DNA from 3 places in the Nocardia sp. NPDC004573 genome. Region 2 is predicted to be linked to each of the others. Evidence: riboswitches for the same ligand, from Rfam matches in the RefSeq annotation. Region 2 holds a riboswitch; each other region holds the start of a gene.
The links. A riboswitch is a leader RNA that binds a small molecule or an ion and turns the genes downstream of it on or off. The one in region 2 is predicted to bind S-adenosylmethionine.
Positions count from the first base shown of each region.

Region 1: another riboswitch for S-adenosylmethionine. It lies ahead of ACWEKR_RS21720 (aminotransferase class V-fold PLP-dependent enzyme); the one in region 2 lies ahead of metX (homoserine O-acetyltransferase MetX).
Region 3: another riboswitch for S-adenosylmethionine. It lies ahead of ACWEKR_RS15035 (hypothetical protein); the one in region 2 lies ahead of metX (homoserine O-acetyltransferase MetX).

Region 1 is NZ_JBSGDA010000014.1:46,288-51,890, forward strand. It holds gene ACWEKR_RS21715 (Pls/PosA family non-ribosomal peptide synthetase) at 1-1,936, opposite strand, end outside; SAM riboswitch class IV at 2,610-2,723, shown strand; gene ACWEKR_RS21720 (aminotransferase class V-fold PLP-dependent enzyme) at 2,771-4,090, shown strand; gene ACWEKR_RS21725 (flavin reductase) at 4,103-4,654, opposite strand; gene ACWEKR_RS21730 (YbaK/EbsC family protein) at 4,782-5,258, opposite strand; gene ACWEKR_RS21735 (2-oxo-4-hydroxy-4-carboxy-5-ureidoimidazoline decarboxylase) at 5,313-5,603, opposite strand, start outside.
Region 2 is NZ_JBSGDA010000009.1:215,949-221,551, reverse strand. It holds gene ACWEKR_RS17265 (MFS transporter) at 262-1,761, opposite strand; gene ACWEKR_RS17260 (TetR/AcrR family transcriptional regulator) at 1,887-2,600, shown strand; SAM riboswitch class IV at 2,652-2,762, shown strand; gene metX (homoserine O-acetyltransferase MetX) at 2,947-4,104, shown strand; gene ACWEKR_RS17250 (winged helix-turn-helix transcriptional regulator) at 4,178-4,555, opposite strand; gene ACWEKR_RS17245 (nitroreductase family protein) at 4,625-5,272, shown strand; gene ACWEKR_RS17240 (DUF3017 domain-containing protein) at 5,311-5,603, opposite strand, start outside.
Region 3 is NZ_JBSGDA010000008.1:47,081-52,683, forward strand. It holds gene ACWEKR_RS15025 (glycosyltransferase) at 1-424, shown strand, start outside; gene ACWEKR_RS15030 (hypothetical protein) at 450-1,157, opposite strand; SAM riboswitch class I at 1,543-1,636, shown strand; gene ACWEKR_RS15035 (hypothetical protein) at 1,663-1,932, shown strand; gene ACWEKR_RS15040 (ABC transporter substrate-binding protein) at 1,996-3,615, shown strand; gene ACWEKR_RS15045 (ABC transporter permease) at 3,618-4,622, shown strand; gene ACWEKR_RS15050 (ABC transporter permease) at 4,766-5,563, shown strand; gene ACWEKR_RS15055 (dipeptide ABC transporter ATP-binding protein) at 5,560-5,603, shown strand, end outside.

The sequences.
Region 1 (5,603 bases), on a different contig from region 2:
ACAGCTGCGGCAGCCACGGCAGCGAGCCGGACCAAGCGGCGATGTTGCCGACGATCGCCAGCCAGGTCAGCCATTGCAGGCCGGTGAGTGTGGTGAGCGGGATGGTGGCGAGCACCTGCGCGGCTTGCGCGAGCACCGGCGTCGGCCGCACCGTGCGCTCGGCGACCGCCACCGCGGGCGTGGTCTGCTCCAGCAGGTCGGCCAGCGCGCCGAGGCGGGGATGGTCGTAGACGTCGGCGACGGCGATCTGCGGATACCGTTCGCGCAGCGCGGTGACCAGCTGCGCCGCCGCGAGGGAACCGCCGCCCAGGTCGAAGAAGTCCGCGTCGAGGTCGCTCGCCTCCGCGCCGAGGATGGCGTCCCACAGTCCGGCGACCCACAGGGCCGTGCCGGTCAGCTCGTTGTCGTCGTCCTCGGCGGCGTTGGGCAGCGGCCACGGCAGCGCGTCCCGGTCGACCTTGCCGGAGGTACGGGTGGGCAGCTCGTCCACGACCGCGAGCCGGGGCACCAGCGGCGCCGGAAGACGCTCGGCGAGGACGGCACGCGCGGCCTTGGCATCGAAGTCCGGGCCGGGCCCGGTCAGATAGCCGACCAGAAGCTTGTTGCCCGCCTTGGTGGTTCGAATGGCCGCCGCCGCGCCCGTGACGCCGGGCAGATGCTGCAGGGCGTTGTCGATCTCGCCGAGTTCGATGCGCCGCCCACCCAGCTTGATCTGATCGTCGGCGCGGCCGAGGAAAACGAGGCCGGCGCTGTCGTTGCGCACCAGGTCGCCGCTGCGGTACGCGCGCTCCCAGCCGACGGAGGCCAGTGGCGCGTATTTCTCGGCGTCCTTGACCGGGTCGAGATAGCGCGCCAGACCGGCGCCGCCGATGACCAATTCCCCGGATTCACCCTCGGCCACCGGGTTACCCGCCTGGTCCACCACGACCAGGTCCCAGCCGTTGAGCGGCAGGCCGATCCGGATGGGCCACCGGCCGTCCAACCGTGCGGCGCAGGCGACGACCGTGGCTTCGGTGGGGCCGTAGGTGTTCCACACCTCGCGCGCCGAATCGCCGCTGCTCGCCAGACGCTCGGCGAGTTCCGGCGGTACGGCCTCGCCGCCGAAGATGAGCAGGCGCACCGCCTCCAGGGCCTCCACCGGCCAGGTCGCCGCCAGGGTCGGGACGGTCGAGACCACGCTGATCTCCCGCCGCACCAGCCAGGGACCGAGATCCGCGCCGGTGCGCACCAACTCGCGCGGGGCAGGCACCAGGCAGGCGCCGTTGCGCCAGGCCAGCCACATCTCTTCGCAGGACGCGTCGAACGCGACCGAGAGCCCCGCGAGCACCCGGTCACCGGGACCGATCGGAGCATCGCGGAGGAACAGGTCGGCTTCGGCGTCGACGAAGGCGGCCGCGTTGCGGTGGGTGACGGCAACGCCTTTCGGCGTGCCGGTGGAACCGGAGGTGAAGATGATCCAGGCGTCGTCGCCGGGGCTGGGCAGTGCCGACCAGGTTTGCTCGCGCTGTTGCTCGGCCGCGCGGATGCCCGCGGCCGTGGTCTGGATGCCCGCCGCGGTCACGATCGCGGTGACCTGCGCCTCGCCGAAGACCAGCTGCGCGCGCTCGTCCGGGTCGTCGGCGTCGACCGGCACGTACGCGGCGCCGGAGTACAGGACGGCGAGGATGGTCACGTAGAGGCCGCGGGTGCCCGAGGGCATGCGCACGCCGACCCGATCGCCCGGTCGCACGCCCGCCGTGGCGAGACGGGCCATGGTCTTCTCGATCTCGACGACCAGCTCCAGATAGGACAGCACCACCTCGCCGTCATCGATGGCGGGGGCGTCGGGATGGGCGAGCGCCGTCGCGGTCAGGATGTCGACGAGCGTTCTCGGTTCGGGTGCGCGGTCGCCGCGCGACAACGGGCGCGCCGGCGCGTCGACGTCTGTCTCGAGCATGGTGCTCTGCGCACCTCCCATCGACTTGCCTCACACTTCCCGTTGTTGTGTCATATCTGGGTTACCAAAGGGCAAACGCCGCGTTGGCCAGTTGTCCACGGTACCCGGGGTTGTCGTCGTTTGTTGTTCACCGGACTGGCCGTCGGATCGGCCGGTCGCGTGCTCGTTGTTGCAGGTGGGCCGGGTATTTGCCGCTCCGGCAGGGCAACTCGCTGGTCGGGGGTTCGCCTTCGGGTTCGCCGGGAGATCGCTGAATCGAAAGTGTGATTCCGCTCATCGAAGCGGACGTGAACTACCCCCTGTGTCCGGGCTCGCGGCGACGTATGTTTCAGCCGGTCGCGGAGGGAGTCCGAGCAGCCCGACGCCGATCGGATCGGTCGGCCCAAGCGGATCCGACGAGGGCGCCAGGAAGTCACGCCGCGCGGAATCGCACTCGCGTCGGGGTCGCAGCGGCCCCGCGGTAACCGCCGAGCGAACCGCGCGGGAGTATGCCGTCCGCGCGGCCCCCGGTTGCCGAGCGACGCGACGAATCCCGCGGCGGGCGCGGCTCGCGTGTCATCGTGGGGGTGCTTGTAATGGCTCGCGCGCGGTGGTTATCTCCACGCGGTGCTCGTGCGGACTCGGGGTCCAATGTGGTTGACAGTGCCGGGGCGCGTCTGCCACTCTCGGGTCAGGTCATGAGTGCCAGCGCGAAGCCCCGGCTTGCTGGCCGGCAACCCCCCTCCGCGGTGGGGTGCTCCGGGTGACGACCCGGCCGCCGCCCGACCGGGCGCGGCAAGCGCGGACTCGATGAATCATTCGATCGCGGGTCCTCTAGCCGACGGGATTCACGTGATGACTACTGCTGTCGACAACACCTGCGCCGCACTCGCCCGAGTCTCCGGTGACGAACTGCGCGTGCCCTTGGTGCAGGGCGGAACCGCCACCTACGCCAACTTCGACTACGCGGCAAGCGCGCCGGCATTGGCCCAGGTCACCGACCGGGTGCAGCAGCTGCTGCCGTTCTACGCCAGCGTGCACCGCGGCGCGGGATACGCCTCCCGGATCTCCACCGAGTGCTACGAGGCCGCCCGCGGGTCGGTCTCCCGCTTTCTCGACGCCGCCGACGATCAGGTGGTGGTCTTCACCCGCAACACCACCGACTCGCTGAACCTGCTCGCGTCCTGCGTCCCCGGCGACACGGTGGTGCTCGACATCGAGCACCACGCCAACTTCCTGCCCTGGACCAGGCGAGGCAGGCGCGTGGTGCAGGCCGCCGACACGGTCGAGGAGACCATCGGCAGGCTGGTCGCCGAACTGTGCAGCAGGCCCGCCGCATTGCTCGCGGTGACCGGTGCGTCGAACGTGACCGGCGAGGTGCTGCCGCTGGAGCGGCTGGCCACCATCGCGCACCAGTGCGGCGCCCGGATCCTCGTGGACGCGGCTCAGCTGGCGCCGCATCGGCGGATCAGTCTGCGCGACACCGGGATCGACTATCTGGCGTTCTCCGGGCACAAGCTCTACGCGCCGTTCGGCGCGGGTGTGCTGGTGGGCAAGCGGGATTGGCTCGACGCGGCGCGGCCCTATCTGGCGGGCGGCGGCGCGGTCCGCGAGGTGCGCACCGACGAGGCCGAATGGGCGCAGGCGCCGCAGCGGCACGAAGCCGGATCGCCGAACGTGCTCGGCGCCGCCGCGCTGGCCGCCGCCTGTGATGCGCTCTGTGCCATCGCCGCCGAAACCCTTGTCGCGCAGGAACACCGGCTCGCCGACCGCCTCCGCGACGGCTTGGCCGCGATTCCCGGCGTCCGATTGTTGCGCATCTGGATCGACAGCCTCGACTCCGTCGGCATCGTCGCGTTCACCCTCGACGACTTCGCTCCCGGCCACGTCGCCGCCTATCTCTCCGCCGAACACGGCATCGGCGTCCGCGACGGGCGTTTCTGCGCCCACCCCCTGCTCACCCGCCTCGGCTTGGACGGCGCGCTGCGCGCCAGCATCGGCCTCGGCACCACGTCCGCCGACGTGGACCGCCTGATCGAGGCGATCGCCACCCTGGCGCGCACGGGCCCCGCCTGGGATTACGCCGCCGAGAACGGCGTCTGGAACCCCACCCCGGAAACGCGTCCCTTCACCTCCACCGCCCCCACCGGCGCGGCTCCCTGCCTCGTCGGCTGAGGACGCCCGGGGTCAGTCGCCGAGGGCGGTCGGCCGGTAGTAGCGCCCGTTGTAGTACAGCAGTGGCGCGGCGGCGGGCTTCTCATCGGTGTTGTCGTGGACTCGGGTGACCAAGCCGACGACGAAGGTGTGGTCGCCGATGGGGATCAACTGGTGCACGGTGGCGCGCAGCCAGATGGGAGTGCCGTGCAGGACCGGTTCGCCCGTGTCGAGTGTCGTCCACAGGCTGCGGTCGGTGAAACGCTCCTCGGCGGTCCGGGAGAACCGGTGGGCCAGGTGCTGCTGGTGTTCGCCGAGGAAGTGGATCACGACGGACGCGGCGTCCAGCATGGCGGACAAGCTGGAGGAGGTGTGCGCGATGTTGAACGACACCAGCGGCGGGTCCAGCGACAGCGAGGCGAAGGAGGTCGCGGTGAAGCCGACCGGCCCCCGTGGCGAAGTCAACGTGACGACGGTGACGCCGGCCGGGTAGTGGCGCATGGAGGCGCGATATTGCTCCGCGGTGATGCCGCTCAGATCATCGGGGACCCGCAGATCCGTCTCGGGTCGTGGTGCGTCGGTCACACCACGAAACTACGCCCCACCCCGGTCGGCGAGTGGCGGCATACGTTGCCCGACCGTCGGCACAACGCCGGACCGGCGACTCGCGGGCACCGGCAGCGGGGTACGCGCCCGACGTGATTCGCGCGAGTCAGTCGACGTCGATGGGCAGCCCCGCCGTGATTCGCAGCAACTCCGGAAACGAGGTGCGGAAGATGGTGTTCGGATGCCCGCCCGCGGCCCAGAGCTCCCGGTGGCGCGCCAGCGCGTTGTCCACCCAGGTAGGCAGATTGGTCGGGTGGCCGACCGGTGCGACACCGCCGATCGGCTGGCCGGTCGCTCGGCGCACCATGTCGGCGGAGGCGCGGGTCAGTGTGCCCTCCAGGCGCGCGCCGGTCTTCGCCAAGTCGACCTGATGCGCCCCCGAGACCAGCAGGAGCACCGGGTCGTCGTCGAGCAGGAACACCAGGGATTTCGTGATCGCCCCCACATCGACGCCGAGCGCTCGCGCGGCGTCCGCGGCGGTATGCGTCGGCTCCGGCTTGGCGACGATGAGACCGTGATGACCTCGGGAGATGAGGGTATCCGCGACCCGGCAGGCGACCGGTGGCAATGACGACCTGCGCATCTCACCAGGGTAGAGCGAGTGCGGGCGGTATGCCGGGCGAGTCGCGCGGTCCGTTCAGTATTCCGGGTAGCCCTCGGGCGGCCCGAGCATTCCGGCGATCCGCGCACGGGTGATGCGCGCGAGTTCCGTCACCACGCGCGCGGAGACCGGTTCGTGCGCAACGGCTTCGAAGGCCCGCTCGAGATCGCGCTGGGACAGTGCGAGCAATTCGACGTCCGCCATGGTCAGCAGCGCGTCGTGATCCGGATAGGGGCGGGCGTCGGCCAATCGCTCCGCCCACGTGACATTGCAGCAGCATTCGTACAGTGCGTGAATCGCGCGACCGCGCGGCAATTGGTTGAACCG
Region 2 (5,603 bases):
TATATGTCCCGCGTTGTCGGCGAGACGTGTGGTGCAAACAAGACAAGCGTACTGCTGCCCGAGTCCTCACCGCACGGGCAGCCCCCGGAGTGAGCTGCGCCACCTTTGTTACCGATTGGTAGGTCGGCGACGACTCCCGGACGCATCCCCGCAACCGCCGTCGCCGCCATGATCCGCCTTCCTTCCAAGCCCGGCAACCGCCTGGCACACGACGAGGCCCGCGCAACATCGTGACGTTGCGCGGACCTCTCGGGCGGTGGATCAGACCGCGACCGGGATCCGGGCCCCCTCCTCGGAACCCTCGATGAGGTTCTCCGGCCGGTCCCGGATCATCAGGGCGATGATCGGGATGGCCGCGAGGAAGAACCCGGCGCCCACATAGAAGGCGACGTCGTAGCTGTGGATCGCGGCCCGCGCGGCCAGGTTGTCGATGCCGGGGTTCTCCTGCGCGAAGGACTTGGCGACCTGCACCGAGATCGTGGTCAGCAGCGCCGTCCCGACCGCACCGCCGACCTGCTGCGCCGCGTTCAGCAACGCGGAGGCGACGCCGGAGTCCTCTTCCTCCACCTGGTGCAGCGCGACCGTCTGCATCCCGACGAACAGCGGACCCATGCCGAGCGCGATGAGCACCTGAGCCGGCAGCACCCCGGCGAGGAAGCTGTCGCCGTAGCCGAGCTGGGCCAGCAGCAGCAGGCCGATGACGCCGAGCACGGCGCCGGCCAGCATCAGCGGCCGCGGGCCGAGCTTCGGGAGCAAGGCACTGGTGACACCGGCAGAGATCGCGATGCCCGCAGGGAAGGGCAGGAACGCGAAGCCCGCCTTCAGCGCGGAGTAGCCCAGCGTGATCTGGAAGTAGTAGCTCAGGAACAGGAACATCGCGAACATCGCGATCGGGATGAGCAGCGCGGCGAGGAAGGCGCCGCCCCGGTTGATCTCACCCGGAATGTGCAGCGGCAGCAGCGGGTTCGACGAGCGCCGTTCGATCGCGACGAAGGCGGCGAGCAGGACCAGCCCGGCGACGAGCAGCGCCAGGGTGCTGCCTGCCAGCCAGCCGTCGTCAGCGGCGCGGCTGAAGCCGTACACGATGGCGATCAGGCCGAGCGTCACCGTGACGGCACCGGGCACGTCGTATCCCCCACTACGCGGCGCGGGCACGTCCTTGGCGACCCAGGCCAGCGCGCCGAACAGCGCGATGAGCGCGATCGGGGTGTTGACCAGCAGGCACCAGCGCCACGACGCGTATTCGGTGAGTGCGCCGCCCGCGATCAGGCCGAGCGCCGCGCCACCCGCGGAGATGCCCGCGAACACGCCGAACGCGGTGGCCCGCTCACCCGGTTCGGTGAAGGTCACCGACAGCAGCGACAGCGCCGCCGGGGCGAGCAGCGCGGCGAACGCGCCTTGCAGCGCGCGCCCGGCGAACAGTTCCGCGCCGTTCTGCGCGAGGCCGGCCAGCGCCGAAGCGCCCGCGAAACCGATCAGGCCGATGATGAAGATCCGGCGCCTGCCGAGGTAGTCGGCCAGCCTGCCGCCCAGCAGCAGCAAGCCGCCGAAGATCAGCGTGTAGGCGGTGAGCATCCATTGCCGGTTGCCGTCGCTGATGTCGAGATCACGCTGCGCGAACGGCAGCGAGATGGTCACGATGGTGGCGTCCAGCACCACCATGAGCTGGGCCAATGCGATCACTGCCAGCGCGAGCCAGCGCGCCGAACCGGCCGCTTTTTGCGGCGCGGGCACCGCCGTTGCCGTTTCCGTCACGGTCATCTCCTCGTCCTCGTCGTCCGAGCTATCCTGTCATCGAGCGACATTTGTCGTCAAGAGAAAAATGTCGCATTACGACATTTGACCGTTAAGGACAGAAAAGCAGCAGGTTGCGTTAGCATGGGCACATGCTCGAGTCATCGGCGCCGATGGGCGCGAGCGCAGCGGCCGCCCGCGCCGCGGGCGCCCCACCGACCACAGGGCTGCGCGAACGCAAGAAGCAGCAGACGAGGTTGCGCATCATCGCGGCCGCCTTGGATCTGTGCGATACGCAGGGCTTCGACGCGACCACGATCGAGCAGATCGCCCACGTGGCGGACGTCTCACCGCGCACGATCAATCGCTACTTCGACAACAAGGAGGACATCGTCCTCGGCCCGGTAAAGGACTTCGGCCGTACCATCGCCGAGACGCTGCGCGAGCTGCCCCGCACGGGCAACGAACTCGAGGCGTTGCGCACGGCGTTCCTGCACGTGGTCGATCGAGCCGCCGCGGCGGGCGACGCCGATCCGCTGTCGTTCCGCCAGTTCCAGCAGATACAGCGCATCCTGCGCAGCAGCCCGTCGGTCAGCGCGCGCAGCATGGAACACGCCGACGACAAGAACACCGCGATCGCGGCGGTGGTCGCCGAGCGTCTCGGCACCACACCCGACGCGCGTCCCGTGCGGCTCATCGTCGGCACCTGGCAACTCATCGGCCACATCGGCATGGAATGCTCGGACGACACATTCCTGGACGAGGACCTTTCAGCCGCGGCCAGGGCGGGCCGCGCCGCGTTCACCGAGACCTACGATGAGTTCGTCCGCGCCTGCTGCGGGGCGCCGGGCGCCGCGGACCGGTGAGTTCGACGGAGGATTTCGGGCGCTGACCGCCGCCGGTTATGATGCCGGGCAGGTCATGAGTACCAGCGCCAAGCCCCGGCTCGCTGGTCGGCAACCCTCCAGCCGCGGTGGGGTGCTCCGGGTGATGACCTGGCTCCCGAGAGCCGGGAGCAAGCGCGTAACAGGAGGTCGCCGGCATGTGTTGTTGTTCGTCACCCACACACCGCTAACCCCTGCTGTACCGGCGAACACCTGCTTGGGAGCAAACCATGAGTGAATTCACCGCGCCCGGGGCCGAGCCCGCGCAGTGGTCTTTCCGCAGCGTGGACATTGCGGATGCGCACGCAGGTTCAGCGACGGCGGCGACGTGACCGTGGGTACCGAAGCGAACGCACGAACCTCCGGCGTCGCCCTGCCCCCTCCGGATGGGCGGCTCGGCACCATCGCCATCGGGGACGTGCGTCTGGAGAACGGCGCGGTCATCCCGGACGTCCACTTGGCGGTGCAGCGCTGGGGTGAACTCTCGCCCGGCCTGGACAACGTGGTACTGGTCGAACACGCGCTGACCGGCGATTCCCATGTCGTCGGCAAGCCCGACGACGTGCACCCGATGCCCGGCTGGTGGGACGGCATGGTCGGGCCGGGCGCGCCGCTGGACACCGACGAATGGTGTGTGATCGCGACCAACGTGCTCGGCGGCTGCAAGGGCAGCACCGGGCCCTCCAGCCTCGCCCCGGACGGAAAGCCCTGGGGCGCGAGGTTTCCCGAGATCTCCATCCGCGATCAGGTGACCGCCGAGGCGGCTCTGTTCGACCTGCTCGGCATCGAGCGGCTCGCCGCCGTCGTCGGCGGGTCGATGGGCGGCATGCGGGTGCTCGAGTGGATGGTGGGGGCGCCGGAGCGGGTCGCCGCGGCACTGGTGCTCGCGGTCGGCGCCCGCGCCACCGCCGACCAGATCGGCACCCAGACCACCCAGATCGCGGCGATCAAGGCCGATCCGGACTGGCAGGGCGGCGACTATCACGGCACCGGCCGCGCCCCGACGACGGGCATGGCCCTGGCCCGCCGGATCGCGCACCTGACCTACCGCACCGAATTCGAGCTGGATCACCGGTTCGAGAACAAGCCTCAGGACGACGAGGACCCGTGGCACGGCGGCCGCTACGCCGTGCAGAGCTACCTCGACCATCAGGCCGAAAAGCTGTGCAAGCGTTTCGATCCCGCCACCTACGTCCTGCTGACCGAGGCGATGAACCGTCACGACGTCGGTCGCGGCCGGGGCGGCATCGAGGCGGCGCTCGCGGCGACGCCGGTGCCGTGCGTGGTCGGCGGCGTCGACTCCGACCGGCTGTACCCGCTGCGGACCCAGCAGGAACTCGCCGATCTGCTGCCCGGCTGCGACGGGCTGGACGTCGTGCACTCGCGCGACGGGCACGACGGATTCCTCACCGAGGCGGCGGCGGTGTCGAAGCTGCTGACCGAGACCATGCGCCTGGCGCGCGCCGTGGTGCGGCCCGAACGCTGAGCGGTTCGGCCCGGCCGTCGATCGCCGCACAGTGCCCGGCGGCGTTCCGGGCGCTGTCCGCGTCGCCTTGCGCTCAGAGCGCCGCGCGCCGCCGCGCGGATTCGATCAGGTTGATGTTGGTTTCGATCCATTCCCGCAGCGCGGCGATCGGCGTGCGCAGACTGTGGCCGAGTTCGGTGAGCGTGTAGTCCACCCGCGGCGGGATGGTGGGATGCACTGTGCGAGTGACGAATCCGTCGTTCTCGAGTTGCCGCAACGTCTGCGTCAACATCTTCTGGGAGATCCCATCGATGCGGTGGCGCAGATCGGTGTAGCGCAGGGTGCCGTCGGCGAGCGCGTCGATGATGAGCACCGTCCACTTGCCCGCGATGTGGTCGAGAATCTCCCGCGTCGGGCACTTCGCGGAGTACACGTCGGCGGGCAGGCCGGAGCTTTCGACATAGGTGGACACCTATTGGAGTGTAGCGCACCGATTAGTGCCTTCTTCCTAAGAGAGTGTGACTCTCCGATAGTTAGAAATATGGAAACGCAAACACTTTCGGTGGCCGACGCGATCCGCGGGCGTCGCACGGTGCGCCACTACCGCTCCGATCCGGTGGCACCCGAGCTGATCGAGGAGTTGCTCGAGCTGGCGATGCAAGCGCCGAGCGCATGGAACATGCAAGACCGGTCGATCGTGGTGGTGACGAGTGAATCCGGCCGCGCCGCGCTGTCGGAGGCGGCGTTCGGTCAGCCGCAACCCACAGAGGCGCCGGTGGTGCTGGTCTTCGTCGCCGATGCCGCCGCCTGGCGAGCGGCCAACGCCGACATCGCCGAACTGGCCGGCCGCAACGGCGCGTGGAACGCCGAGTTCACCGCTATGTTCGACGCGCGCGCCGAGTACCTGACCTTGGAGCGGCACGGGCTGCTACGGGAGAACGCCGTCAAGAACGCGATGATCGCCGCCACCTACGCGATGCTCGCCGCCACCGGTCTCGGATTGGCCTCGGCACCGATGAACGGCTGGGACCCCACGCTCGTGAAACAAGCCATCGGCATCGGCGACCGCGACGATCTCGCCATCGCGGTGCTGGTCACCATCGGCTACAGCGACACCGTCCCGCCCCACCCCGGGCGCCGCCCGCGCGCGCGAACTGTTTTCGCCGAGCGATATCCCGCTGCCCGCTGATCGCCAGGGCGGCCCGGCCCGGCCGGGTCGCCCGCGCCTCAGCCGACGCCGAGCGTGTTGATCGTGGCCGCGAGAAACAGGATGCTCGATCCGAGCAGGGTCAGCGCGCCGACGTCGAAGGGCTTGCTGCGCACCGCGAGCAGCCCCACCCGCGCGGTCGGCAGGCACAGCCGGAACGCCGCCGCCAGCAACGTCGCCCCCCCGAAGAAGAACGCCCCGCGCCGCCACCGATCGGACGCGACGAAAACCACCGCCACCACGATGACCAGCGTCACAACCACCATCGGCAGATGGGAACGCAAGAACTCCGCCCCCGGACTGCGTCGCCTGG
Region 3 (5,603 bases), on a different contig from region 2:
GCGGCGAGCCGGTCACTCCACCGCGCTGGCGACCGCGGGAGGGCTGGCGCGCACCAGGATGTATCGCGGTGCGGCCGAAGTGGACGCGGGCTACACCCGGTGGCTGTGGTCGGCCTACGACGGCACGATCGCGGGTGGAGCGGCGGTGGGACTCGTTGCGGCGCTTGCATATTGGTCGCCGCCCGTGGCGGCGATCGTCGGCCGGGGCGCGGTCCGCCGGATCGGCCTGATCGGCTGGCTCGCCGCCGTCGCCGGGCGACTGCTGGCCCGGTCGACCGAAACCGGCGGCCCCGTGAGCCGCGCGGATGTGGCGGCCGCCGTGGCACATCCGGTGTCGGTGGCGGCGTATCTGCTGCTGTGGGCGCGTTCGCATCGGGCCCGTCGCCGCGGCACGGCGCGCTGGAAAGGTCGCTCGCTGACCTGAGCGGCCGCGCCGCGGCCCGCGGAACTCACGGCACCGCGGTGATTCCGACCGTCGGCAAGAACATGCAGGACTTGGCGCCGTTGTGCACCGTGCCGAATACCGCGGCGAGAACGGTGCCCTTGCCGGTGTCCACCGGGACCGCGCGCACCCCACCCATCGGGAGGGACGCGACCAGGAAGTCCCGGATCGCCTGCTCGGCCGCGGGCCGCAGGTCCGCGGGAACGGCCGCGGGGATCATCGAGCGGGCGACCTCCGGCAGCGGCCCCATGGCCGCCGTGCCGCCGCGGCCGGTGCTCAGGTTGAGCCATGCCACCTGCATGCCCCCGGTGTTCGAGCCGTCCGGTCCGAGACCGTAGGGCACGAAGGTGAACATGGCCTGCCCCGCTTTGACGGCGCTGAGGTCTTGGCCGGGAATCTGCACGGTGTTCTTCGGCCAGGGCCCCGGGATGGCGCCCGCCACGGCAGGAGCCAGACCGGCCGTGGTGTTGTCGAGGCAGAATGCCGACGCGCTCGGATAGGCGAAGGGCTGGATACCGAGGGCGCGCAGCGCGTCGATCGCGGCTTGGTAGGCGCCGAACAGGTCACCGGGGGCGGCGACCGGCACGGAGTGTTCGGAGAACGCGGGAAGCGCGGCATCCGGAGCCGCGAACGCGGTGGCCGGGCCGGCGAGCGCGAAGACGATGGAACTGGTCGCGACAGCGGACAACTGGGTCAGACGGCGCAATATGGTCACGAAACCTCCTCATCGGCGGAACGATCGAGGGGCACAGTACTCCGGCAAACGCCTCCAACAGCCCGGATTTGGCATAGCAATTTCTTGGCGAGTCCTGTTTGCCCGGAACGAACTTCCGCGTGCCCGACCGGCGTTCCCCGGCGCTGGCGATAGTCGTATGCTGCATCGGGCCGCCGGATCCCGCCACCGCACGCTCGCCTCCGCGACGCGACCAGGCCCCACGCCGCCCGCGAGCGATCAGCGTATCCCTGGTTACTCCCAAGATCCGAGGCATCGGCGTCGGCAAGGTCTACGCTCACGCTGATTACTTCCCTTGTTCCGGCCTTCCCTTGCTGGGCATCATGATTCGGCTCGCCCCCGACATTCGTTGCCGAGGGTTCGGCGCCAACCATCCAGAGCGACCGAGAGACCTGGCTCGTCGACGTCGCAGCAACCCCCCGGTCACCGGGTGCGGGTGCTTCCGCCGGGATCGATGGAGGAACGAAGTGATCATCGAGGACCCGTCGTGAGCGCGTCCACGGCACCTGACGCCGCCCCCGAAACCCGCGCGCCCATGGAGCCGGACCAGGCCGCCGCCCCGTCCCCGCGTCCGCCCATTCCGGCACGACGCCCACACACCAAGAAGGGCAACGGGCTGATCACCGCCGTGCAGCACGCGCTGGCCCACGCCATCGAGCACGGCGCCTACCAGCAGGTGATCGACCGCTGGGGCCTGCGGAGCGAGACGGTCACCGAATCGCGGATCAACCCGCCCGGACTGCCGAAGAAGCGCTGAGCCGATGACACACCCCGCCCAGGGCGAGCCGTTCGCCCGCACCGAAGTATCTGGAGTTGCCCCGTGACCCGAACCCGTCACCGAATCGTCGCGCTGGCCTGCGCGCTCGCCGCGGCCACCACCGTGGCCGCCTGCGGCAGTGATTCGGCCGCGCCCGGCGGCGACGCGGGCCCGCCCCAGCCCGGCGGCACCCTGCGCTACGGCCTGTCCCAGGCGCCGACCTGCTCGGATCCCGCCCAGGCGGGCACCAACCAGACGCTGTACGTCACCCGGCAGATCGTGGACTCGCTGACCGACCAGGACCCGGCCACCGGCGAGCTGAAGCCGTGGCTGGCCCAGAGCTGGGAGGCGAGCCCCGACGCGAAGGTCTTCACCTTCCATCTCGTCGACGGCGTCACCTTCAGCGACGGCACGCCGCTCACCGCCGAATCAGTGCGCAACACCTTCGACTCGGTCGTGAAGCTCGGCTCGGGCAAGGCGCCGCTGGGCAGCAGCTACCTCACCGGCTACGTCGGCACCACGGCCGTGGACCGGCTCACCGTCCGGGTGGAGTTCAGCAAGCCCAACGCACCGTTCCTGCAGGCGTCCTCGACCGCCGCGCTCGGCATCCAGGCCGACGTGACCACGGCCGAGCCGGCCGAGCAGCGCTGCCTCGGCGACAACGTGGGCAGCGGACCGTTCACCTACGCGGCCTACCGCCAGGACGCTTCGGCGACGCTGGTCAAGCGCACCGGCTACCGCTGGGGTTCGGCGGTGTTCGCCCACCGCGGCGAGGCCTACCTGGACAAGATCGAGTTCACCGTGGTGCCCGAATCCGGGGTGCGCACCGGCAGCCTCGCTTCCGGGCAGCTGGACGCGATCAGCGACGCGCTGCCGCAGGACGCCCCGCAGATCGAGGCGGCGGGCGGCCGGGTGCTCAGCACCGCCAACCCGGGCGTGCCGTTCGGTCTGCAGCCGAACGTCACCCGCGGGCCGTTGCGCGATCCGGCGGTGCGCCAGGCGCTGCTGCCCGCGATCGATCGCAGGCAACTGGTGGACACCGTCCTCGGCCCGCAGTTCAAGCCCGCCACCAGCACGCTGGCCGGCACCACCCCCGGCTACACCGACCTCTCGGCACGCCTGGCCTACGACCCGGCGAAGGCGCGCACCATCCTCGACCAAGCCGGGTGGGTCCCCGGCGCGGACGGCATCCGGGCGAAGAACGGTGCGCGATTGTCGTTCTCGGTGCTGTTCAGCCAGGTGTTCGCGGGCAACCAGGCGATCCTCGAACTGGTGCAGCAGCAGCTGCGGCAGGTCGGCGTCGAGTTGAAGCTGGACCTGGTATCGGTGGCCGAGACCACGGCGCGGCAGAACAGCAAGGACTTCGACACCTCCTACGGCAACACCACCCGCGCCGACGGCGACATCCTGCGCACGTCCTTCGGCCTCGACGGCCGCAATCTCAACGCGCGCGGCCCCATCCCCTCGTTGGACGACGCGCTGAACGGCCAGGTCAGCACCACTGACACCGCGACACGCAACAGGCTCATCCGTACCGCGCAGGAACAGGTGCTCGACGCCGGACTGCAGATTCCGACCGTCGAGCTGTCCCAGGCGATCGGGGCGGGCGCGAACACGCGGGATCTGAAGTTCGAAGCCTCGGCGCGATTGCAGTTCTTCGACACCTGGCTGAGCGGACGCTAGCCATGGCACGCTATCTGGCCCTGCGGGCCTTGCAAGCGGTCTGGGTGCTGTGGGCGGCGTTCACGCTCTCGTTCGTGGTGCTCTACCTGCTGCCCGCCGACCCGGTCTCGATCGCGGCCGACGGCGGCGGCTCGGGCACACCGGTGGACAAGGCCGCCATCGCCGAGTTGCAGGCTCGCTACGGACTGGATCGGCCGCTGTGGGACCAGTATTGGACCGCGCTCGCGCACGCCGCGCGCGGCGATCTCGGACATTCCATCGCCACCGGGCAGCCGGTCACCGGCGCGATCGGCGACGCGCTGCCCGCCACCCTCGCACTGACCGGCGCGGCGCTGCTCTTCGCGGTCGCCGGAGGCGTGGCGCTGGCGGTCGCGGCCACCCAGACCCGGCGGCCGTGGCTGCGTAACGCCTTGGCCGCGCTGCCGTCGCTGGGCGTCGCGGTGCCGACCTTCTGGACGGGACTGCTCCTGCTGCAGGTGTTTTCGTTCCAGTTGCGGCTGGCGCCCGCGTTCGGCGGGCACGGGTTCGCCGGCACGGTGCTGCCCGCGCTCACCCTGGCCCTGCCGATCGGCGCGGTCATCGCGCAGGTGCTCACCGCCGGACTCGAAGCAACCTGGCGGCAGCCGTTCGTGGACGTGGCGCTGGCCAAGGGCGGATCGCGCTGGTGGGTGCAACGCACGCACGTGCTGCGGCCGGCCAGCGTGCCCGCGTTCACCATCGCGGGAGTCCTGGTCGGCAACATGCTCGCCGGATCGGTGGTGGTGGAGACGGTGTTCGCGCGCCAAGGCGTCGGCAGGCTGACCCAGACCGCGGTGCTGGCGCAGGACATCCCGGTGGTACAGGGCATCGTGCTGCTCACCTCGGTGGTGTTCGTCAGCGTGAATCTCGCGGTCGACCTGCTGTATCCGCTGCTCGATCCGCGCATCGCCGCCCGCTCCCCGGCCGTGAGCGGCGAGTCCGAGCAGGCTGCCGCCGACACCGCCGAGGAGGCGATCATCCGTGCCTGACGTCACTTTCGTCAGCCCTGCCGCCGGATCGGGGAACGGCGCGCCGTTCACCGAGGAGGTGTGGATTCGTGGTTGACGTCACCGAGGAACAGCGCCGCGCGGTGCTGCCCGGCTTGCGGCGGCCCACCGTGAGCTGGAAGCGGGTGCGCGGGAACGCGGGCGTGCTGGTCGCGAGCGCCGTCGCACTGCTGGCGCTGGGGTGGGCGCTCGCACCGTCGGTCTTCGCCGGCGGCGACCCGCTGACCGGCGTGCCCGCGCAGAAATTGCAGGGCCCCGGCGCCGAACACTGGTTCGGCACCGACAATCTCGGACGCGACCTGTACACCCGGATGGTGCACGGAGCCGGTCTCTCGCTGACCGCCACCCTGGCCGCCGTCGGCATCGCGCTCGTCGCCGGGTCGCTGCTCGGGCTGCTGGCCGGCGCGATCGGCGGCGTGGTCGACGCCGTCGTCATGCGGCTGGTCGACGTGCTGCTTTCGGTGCCCGCGCTGCTGCTGTCGCTCGCGCTGGTCACCGCGCTCGGCTTCGGCACCGGCAACGTGGCGGTCGCGGTGGGCGTTTCGCTGGTGGCCAACTTCGCGCGCGTGATGCGCTCGGAAGTGCTGCGGGTCCGTCAGGCGGTGTACGTGGAGGCGGCCCACGCCGCGGGCGTGCGCTGGTACACGGTGCTCGCCAGGCACGTGCTGCCCAATTCGGTCCAGCCCGTCCTCGCCTTGGCCGCGGTCGAGTTCGGCATGGCGGTGCTGGCCGTGTCGGCGCTGAGCTTCCTCGGTTACGGCGCGAAACCGCCCACCCCCGAGTGGGGCACGTTGATCTCCGAGGGCCGCAACTACCTCGCGACCGCGTGGTGGATGACCACCCTGCCGGGCTTCGTCATCATCGCTGTCGTGCTCGCCGCCCAGCGCCTCGGCCGCGCCATCGGGAACGGAGCACCCGCGTGAGCGCCCCGGCGGCACCGCTGCTGCACGTGGCGGACCTGCG